DNA from 2 places in the Rhodococcus sp. FW305-130 genome. Region 2 is predicted to be linked to the other one. Evidence: riboswitches for the same ligand, from Rfam matches in the RefSeq annotation. Region 2 holds a riboswitch; the other holds the start of a gene.
The links. A riboswitch is a leader RNA that binds a small molecule or an ion and turns the genes downstream of it on or off. The one in region 2 is predicted to bind thiamine pyrophosphate.
Positions count from the first base shown of each region.

Region 1: it holds a riboswitch for thiamine pyrophosphate, as region 2 does, so the genes downstream of both, thiO (glycine oxidase ThiO) here and AC3WQS_RS30170 (TenA family protein) in region 2, are expected to answer to the same signal.

Region 1 is NZ_JBYTAP010000009.1:289,184-293,508, reverse strand. Features, by position in the region: gene AC3WQS_RS26800 (thiazole synthase) at 1-207, opposite strand, end outside; gene thiS (sulfur carrier protein ThiS) at 200-415, opposite strand; gene thiO (glycine oxidase ThiO) at 412-1,491, opposite strand; TPP riboswitch at 1,491-1,637, opposite strand; gene thiE (thiamine phosphate synthase) at 1,664-2,359, shown strand; gene AC3WQS_RS26780 (hypothetical protein) at 2,608-2,739, shown strand; gene AC3WQS_RS26775 (NUDIX hydrolase) at 2,819-3,463, opposite strand; gene AC3WQS_RS26770 (GlnX family signal transduction membrane protein) at 3,622-4,325, shown strand, end outside.
Region 2 is NZ_JBYTAP010000014.1:46,731-51,055, forward strand. Features, by position in the region: gene AC3WQS_RS30155 (GNAT family N-acetyltransferase) at 1-168, shown strand, start outside; gene AC3WQS_RS30160 (MFS transporter) at 381-1,565, shown strand; gene AC3WQS_RS30165 (carboxylesterase/lipase family protein) at 1,558-3,126, opposite strand; TPP riboswitch at 3,257-3,352, shown strand; gene AC3WQS_RS30170 (TenA family protein) at 3,340-4,083, shown strand; gene AC3WQS_RS30175 (ABC transporter substrate-binding protein) at 4,083-4,325, shown strand, end outside.

The sequences.
Region 1 (4,325 bases), on a different contig from region 2:
CGGTTCGATTCCGAGACGACGAAGCAGGTCCAGAACACCCGTGCCGCCGGCCGCGTCGACTCGCCGCATCGCGACGGTGGTCAGTTCGGTGCCGGAGGCGACAAGCGCTTCCTCGAGCACCGCAAGGTTGGCGGCGCCGCCTGTTCCGGTGATGAGCCGGGAACCGAAGGTGCGGCCAGCGATAGTGAGAAGGTCCTGCTCAGCCACCCTGCACCGCCGTGAGGATCTCGATTTCCCAACCACGTCCGACGGATTCGTCCCAACGCCCGCGAGGAAAGAGCGCACCGTCGACGGCGACGGCGATACCCTTGCTCGGCAACTCGAGGTGCGTCAGTAGCTCGGTCACCGTGACTGCTCGATCGAACTCGAGATCTTCGCCGTTGACGGTGATCCCGATCGGGACCTGCTCACTCATGAATTTTCCTTAACTACTGCGAACCGCTCGGGTTCGGTTCCTTTTACCTCGACCAAAGATGTGCCGTTCAGCAACGCGACCGTCGCATCGGCGGTGACGGGCGTCAGCAGGACACCGTTGCGTCCGTGTCCGGTGGAGACGACAACACGATCGGACACGCGCCCGATCAAGGGCAGGTTGTCCGGCGTCATGGGACGCAGGCCTGCCGCGCATTCGTACAGTTCGTATTCGCCGATCGCCGGCATCAGTGCCTCGGCGTCGTTGATCAGGTCGCGTACTCCGGCCATCGTGACCTGTGTGTCCTCACCGGACTCGTATTGTGTTGCGCCGACGACGATTCCGTCACCGCGCGGGACGAGGTAGGCGGGCCGCCCGTGGACGCTTCCGCGGATGGTGCGGCTGGGCGCCGGGGTGACTCCAGGCCTACTCCGCAGGCGAAGGATTTCGCCCTTGACCGGGCGTACCGGTAACCCGGGCCACAGCTTGGGTGACGCGATACCGGCGGTGAGCACTATCTGGTCGGTATCGAGTTCGGCGAGGTCGTTGACGGCACGCGCGATCAATTCGACACCGGATTCCGCACAGGCCTTCTGCAACGCCTCCAGCAGAAGTCTGTTGTCGACGGCGGACTCACCGACAGCCATCAGTCCCGACCGGATGCCCCGGCCGAGCATCGGTTCGAGTTCGCGGATGCGGGCGCGACCGAGAACTTCGAGTTCATGGCCCTGCGCGGTCACCCACTCGGCGATGGTCTGCAGGTCCTGCGCGTCGGCCGCATCGAGTGCAACCGTCAGCGAACTGTCCGCGGTGAAGACCGATGGCCCGAACTTTCCGAGCTCCTCACCGAACGTCGGCCACCGTTCCAGGGACGCCGCACCAACCGTCAACGCTGTCTCTTCACCCGGCCAGCCTTCGGAAAGCGGGGCGAGCATTCCGCCCGCCACCCACGAAGCACCTGATCCAATGGACGGGTCGTACAACCGAACGGACCACCCGTCGCGGGCGGCTCGCCACGCAATGGCGAGACCGATGACACCGCCGCCGACAACCGACACCGTACGAGCGTGTGTACTCACGAAACTCCACCTCCACTTCCTGCGCCGGCATGATCCGGGTCAGGTCTGACGGTCGGGATCTGGTCGCGATCCCCTCTCAGCCCCACGAACCTCGCAGTCACGACAAAAAGTGACAACGACGTTTCAGGACTCCCGTGTCGAACCTTGCTCCCTAGAGGCTACCGTTTGCTCCGTGCACCCCACACATCCCAGTAACGTCATCGACCGGCGCGAGCGCCTGGCAGCAGCACGGCTGTACCTGTGCACCGACGCGCGCCGCGAGAAAGGCGACCTCGCGCAGTTCGCCGAGGCAGCATTGTCCGGCGGAGTCGACATCATCCAATTGCGTGACAAGGGCTCTGCCGGTGAGCGCGAGTTCGGCCCGCTCGAGGCCAAGGACGAACTGGTAGCACTGGGCATTCTCGCGGCCGCAGCGCGACGCCACGGCGCATTGTTGGCCGTGAACGATCGCGCGGATCTCGCGATGGCTTCCGGTGCCGACATCCTCCACCTCGGGCAGAACGACATTCCCGTCCCCTACGCACGAACCGTTGTCGGTGAAGACGTCGTCATCGGGCGTTCGACGAGTAGTCGCGCGCAGGCGAGTCTGGCCGCAATCGAAGAGGGCGTCGACTACTTCTGCACCGGGCCGGTCTGGGCGACACCGACCAAACCGAATCGAAGTGCGTCCGGTCTGGAACTGGTTCGATCGACCGCCGACGCCGCACCGCCGCGCCCATGGTTCGCAATCGGCGGCATCGACGAGGAACGCCTGCCGGAGCTGCTCGATGCCGGTGCCACGCGCATCGTCGTCGTGCGTGCAATCACGCAGGCGTCGGATCCCCAGGCGGCTGCGCAGCGCCTCGCCGCCGCCGTCGCTGGACGCTGAAAACCGGTAACTGGCGACCGTCAACTGTTTGCCGGGCGATTTCTGCACAGTTACGGGTCAGCACGCCTGACTCGAAACATGAACGGAAGTTGTCCGATCAGACAACAAACCCCCAGTTCCTAGGTGCGATTGGATGTCCGAAAAGTCGGATTACGTGATCTTGATCACAGTTGTTTCGATTGCGTGTCACATCCCATTCGGTTTGTTGTAGTTTACCTCCAGTTACTAACTGAACCTAGGAGCACTAAATGGGATCCCTCGACACCGGCTCGCTCAGCACCGAATCGCTCGAAGACCTGAACCTCGGCAAGATCAGCGAGCTGCTCAAGCTCGGTATCACCGCGGTCAGCTTCATCACGGCGCTGAACTCGCTCAGCTGAGCCTCGTTTCGGTCGGGAGACCGAAACACAGAAGGGCCGGACTCCTGAGGAGTCCGGCCCTTCTGCTGTATATGCCCTGTTAAGACTGCGTACTCGACGCCTCGGACAGGTTCTGGTCACTGCCTGACTGCTCACTGCCTTGGTGGGAACTGCCTCGGTGGGAACTGCCTTGGTGCGAGCTGCCCGACAACCATCCGAAGCCACCGTCTTCGAGTACGACGGTGTGTGGGTCGCCGGGCTGTAGGTCTTCGGTCTCGGCTGGTACAGGCGCAGTCCGGAGCTCGGGCCACGAGGAACCGAATCCCGGATGCAATGGCAGCGAATCGACGTCGGCTTCACGCACCCACCGCAACTCGGTGCTCTCACCGTTGGCAACCGTCGACAGTGGATGTGCCGCATCAGCCACGACGGTGGTGTAGGTCCACCCGCTCTCCGCGTGCATCGTCACTACCTCACCGCGGACGCGAACGGCGTCTTCGGCGATTCCGGCTTCTTCGTGTGCCTCCCGGACAGCGGCGTGCGTCGTGCTTTCGTGTGAGTCCCGTGCTCCACCGGGCAATGCCCAGGTACCACCTTGATGGCTCCACGCCGCACGATGCTGCAGCAAGACCAGGGGCGATCCGTCCGAATCGGGGGCGCGCAGAAGCAGTCCAGCGGCTCCGTGTTTACCCCAATGCCGAGTACCGTCCGGTCCGATCGACCAACCGTCACCGTCACCACGCATCGACTACCTCGCTCCGCCTGCTCTCGCCGTTGTCCCACACTAACCGTTTCAAACTGCTCCAGGTGTAGGTGATGCTTATATGCTCGCGAAGATGCCCTGAATCATTTCTCGGCGGCATCATTTCTCGGTAGCCCGCCTACAGCGAAGTGAGGTGCTCGATGGTCGACCGTGTCGTCCCGTCCATCGAACCCCGGTCGCTGCCGCCCTCCGAGGGCACTTCGGTATCGGCGGAGGACGAGCGAGCACTTCTGCGGCGCGAACTCCAGGCATTCATGTCCTCGACGCCCGGCCGGTTGACCGTCGTCGGAGTGATCTTGATTGCGATCACCTTGATCGCCGGACTCCTCGCCACCGCAGCGATCGAGAACCGACAGGCGAACCTCGACCTCCTCCTCGTCGAAACCGAACCTCTCGCCAACTCGGCCCAGAACCTCTACAGCGCGTTGTCTTTGGCAGACGCCGCCGCGGCCACCGCCTTCATCTCCGGCGGCCTCGAACCCGCCGAAGTACGCGACCGATACACGCAGTCGATCGGTGAGGCGTCGGCGGAGATCGTCCAGGCATCGGCCGGTCTCGACTCGACTGATCTTGCCGGGCACAGCGCGTTGACCACCATCTCGACCGACCTCTCCGTCTACACCGGGCTGGTCGAAACTGCACGGGCGAACAATCGCGTCGGAAACCCGGTCGGGGCAGCATATTTGAGCGAGGCCTCGCAGTTGATGCAGACCTCGCTGCTGCCGATGGCTCAGCAACTGCACGCCTCGCAGGAGACCCTGGTCTCGCAGGTACAGCGCGATTTCGAGACTCCACCGTGGTGGCCGATCGTGGCATTCGTCCTCGTGTTGTGCGCGCTGGTGGC
Region 2 (4,325 bases):
CGTGATTTCCACCACACGGTGACGTACCCACAGTTTCGCGGGCGCGGGCTTGCCGCCATCGTGGTGCGTGAAGCGCTCGATCAGACCCGGAACGAGGGATTGAAGATCCTTCCGACGTGCTCGTACGTCGAGAAGTTTGTTGCAGAGAACCCCGTTTACCAGGCATAACCGAACGAGGACGGTCCGCGAAAAATCACTCGCGGACCTGCAACCCCCGCTGCTAGCGTCGATGGTGCCGTCGTCGAAACTCTCGAAATCCTGGTCGGCACCATCTCGGGGAAGGAAAGAACGTGGTCGCCTCAGCAGATCGGCGCCCACCTGCATCCGAGGACGTAGCTACCCCCAGCTATCTCCCTCTCGTCCTCGTCAATCTCGCGACGCTGTTCTCGGCGATCGGCAACGGTATCGCCATCGTCGTACTCCCCTGGCTTGTTCTCGAACGAACCGGCAGGGCTACCGACGCGGCGATAGTTGCCGGCGCAGCAGCCATTCCGTTACTCGTGTCGAGCCTGTTCTCGGGGACATTCGTCGACAAATTCGGACGCCGTCGAACGTCGATGATTTCCGACGCTCTCTCGGCGATGTCCGTAGCGGCGATCCCGATCATCGCGGCCACCGCGGGCTTGACGATCCCGGTGATCGCGGCGTTGGCCGCGCTCGGTGCGGTGTTCGACCCCGCCGGAATGGCGGCGAGGGAGTCCATGCTGCCTGCAGCAACTCGGACAGCCAAGTGGAAGCTCGATCGCACCAACAGCGTGTACGAGGCCAATTTCAACGTCGCATATCTGATCGGCCCTGGCATCGGCGGTGTCCTGATCGCAACGATCGGGGCGGTGAACACGCTCTGGGTGACGGCGGCTGGTTTTGTGTTCTCGATAGTCGTGGTTGCCTTCATCCGCCTTCCTGGCGCCGGAGTCCCAGAACACGAACATCGTCCGAAATCGATCTGGCACGGCACACTCGACGGTCTTCGGTTCGTCTGGAACAACAAACTGCTGCGCACTCTGGCGCTGATCGACATGGCCGTCGTCGCGCTCTACATGCCGGTGGAGAGTGTCGTGTTCCCGGTGTACTTCACAGAGTTGGATCAACCGGCGCAACTCGGATCGGTGCTGATGGCATTGGCGATCGGCGGCATCATCGGCTCTCTCGCCTACGCTCCGCTGGCACCGATCATGTCCCGGCGACTGATCATGATTTTTGCCGTTGCCGTTCTCGGCATAGCGATGCTTGCCATGGCGCTTCTGCCTCCGCTGTGGGTGATCCTCGTGCTCGCCGGACTGCAGGGTCTCGTCTACGGACCAGTCGGCCCGATCGCCAACTACGCCATGCAGACCCACAGCCCGGAGCACATGCGCGGACGCGTCGTCGGTGTCATGACGTCGACTGCCTACGCCGCCGGCCCGCTGGGTTACCTCGCGGTCGGCCCTCTGCTCGATCAACTCGGAATCGCGTCGACCTTTGTGGCCCTGTCGATTCCGATCATCCTGATCGCCGCAGTCTGTGCCTCCCTGCCGGTGCTTCGCGAACTGGATCGTCCGCGACACTCGACCGACGTCAGTTGAACCCCATCACGTCGTTTCCCCAGGCGACGCGCAGTCCGTGATCGGGGTCGCTGACGAGGGTGTCAGCCGAGTCGATCAACAGCGTCGACCGCCTCTCTTCCTCGTACGGCGCCCAGTGCTTCGAACCGTCGAGAGCTGCCGGCACGGCATGCCGCGCGAAGGCCAACCATCGCCGTTGAATACGGCCGGCTACCTCCATCGCAGCCTTCCGTCCACCCAGCCAGAACGTGGGGTCGACGTTCAGGGTTCCGAAATTGCCGAATACATAAGGTAATTCGGTCGCGTGGCCCGCACCGATCCGCGCCGCCTTGAGCATCGGCGTCGCGTGATCGAAGCGGTAGACCCACGTAGGGGAATGCCTGCAGTGGGCGTCGGCGATCCACAGAGTCGGCATGCGAAACGCCGCGTCCCGCGACAGTGCCAGCGCGCCACTTGGTTTCGCGTGATCAGGGTAAGCCGACATGATCTCGGCAAGTTTGGTCGCGGAGATGTCTGGGTGATCATCCGCCAGCAGTTGCAGCATGGCCTCGACCGACTGCGCGCTCACCGGCATCAGCGGAGACTTCATGAACTTGAAGATCGACGCCTCGTCCTTGTTGGAACCGATGATCAGTGGAATTCGGTGCGCGTAACCCTTCTGGAAAGCCGCAACCGGGTAGTGCGGCACCAGATCACGATCGACAACGGGTGCCATCGCCAAAGTTCCCGGAATCCGGGTCGGAATTTCGTTGACCAGGTCATCGCTTGCCTTCACGAGCAGTTCCAGATCCGTGGTCAGCAGATCGCCTGCGTCTTCAGGGTCGATCGAGAGCAGTTCGAGAAACCGCTCCGCCACGGTCTTGGCGCGCTCGGCCCCGTAGACGGAGGTCGCGGGAGGACTCTGGGCAATCGCACGATGGAACAGACCTTCGGCGCTCGGACAGGTCATGAGCGTCGTGATGGATCCTGCGCCGGAGGACTCACCGAACACCGTCACCGCACTCGGGTCACCCCCGAAGGCGTCGATGTTGTCTCGAACCCATTCGAGTGCCGCAATCTGGTCTCGCAGACCACAGTTCGATTCGAAAACGGTATCCGCGGTGGAGAATCCAGACAGGTCCAGGAATCCGAGGGCTCCGACGCGATAGTTGAAGGAGACGAGAACGACGTCACCGGTTTCAGCCAGATGACGGCCGTCGTAAATCGTTTGGGCGGCGGACCCGAGGCAGTAGGCGCCGCCGTGAATCCACACCATCACCGGTCGCGGCGTGCCGTCGGGGCGCGGGGCCCACACGTTGATCGACAAGCAGTCCTCGTCGATTTTGAAGGCCCGGTCGATCGGAACCGCCGGGCTCTGGCCCTGCGGCGCGATCGGCCCGAACTCACGACAGTCGCGCACCCCGTCCCAGGGCTCAGCGGGTTGCGGCGCGCGGAACCTCCGCGCACCCACCGGCGCTGCTGCGTATGGCATGCCCTTCCACGCGAATACTCCGCCATCCGGATACCCGCGGGCTTCTCCGCCGCGGGCACGGATCACGAGTGTTCCGTCCTCGCCGAGATTCGGTCGAACGTCGGTCTCCATGTCTGAATCCCCTCCCGACCCGCGCGTGTGGCAAACAAGACCAAACGTACCAACATAAGGCCGATGTGCGCCGACTACTCAACTGCCAGGTAGGCGCCGACGAAGCAGAGGCTCGGTGTTAAGGTCGCCTAGTTCTGACACGGGGTGCTCCGCATGGGCGGGGCTGAGAACACACCCGGGAACCTGATCAGGTAATGCTGACGAAGGGATGTCATGGCTACTACGCAGCCTGCATACAATTCTGCCGAAAACTCGGTGGCCACAGCGCCGTCGACGGATCGGTTCACCGATCGGCTCTGGGCCGAGACGAAGGTCCTCCGCGAGTCGATCGACTCACTCGAGTTCCTCGAACGCCTCGGCGACGGAACCTTGCCTCTCGACGCGTTCCGCACGTACATCGAGCAGGACAAGCTTTATCTCGAAGGGTATTCGAAAGCGTTGTCCCTGGTCGCGGCCCACGCCCCGGATCCGCAGTCGGCGGGCTTCTGGTCGAATTCCGCGTCCACGGCAGCGACAGTGGAATCTGCGCTTCACGACGGACTTCTCACCGGTGGAATTCTTCCAGCGGGATCGGGAAGGCTCGAGCATTCGCAGGCCTGCCTGGGATACGTCTCGTATCTGACGGCGACTGCGGCAACTGCGCCTTACCCGGTCTCCGCAGCGGCAGTACTCCCCTGCTTCTGGATCTACGCCGAGGTCGGCCGCGATCTTGCCGCTTCAGCGCGCGAGGTACTCGACGCCGATCCGTCGCATCCGTACGCACAGTGGGTCACGACGTACGACGCACCCGAATTCCACGAGTCGGTGGCGCAGGCCCGCGTACTGGTCGATGCTGCGGCCGAAGCAGCCACCGAGACAGAGCGTGAGGCGATGAGTGAAGCATTCCGCATCGCCAGTCGCTACGAGTTGATGTTCTGGGATTCCGCACTCCACCAGCAGCCTTGGCCGGCGTCGTGATGTCGTTTGCGGCGCTGCGCCGCACACTTGCCACGTCTGCCGCGATCGCAGCCGCATTCACAGTTCTGACCGGATGCGCCGCTGACACCGGCTCTTCCGACGGGACCATTCGGTTCGCACTCGACTGGACCCCGAACACGAACCACACCGGTTTGTACGTTGCACTCCAAGAGGGCTACTTCGAGGACGCCGGTCTGGACGTCTCGATCCTGCCGTACAACAACACCTCTCCCGACACCCTG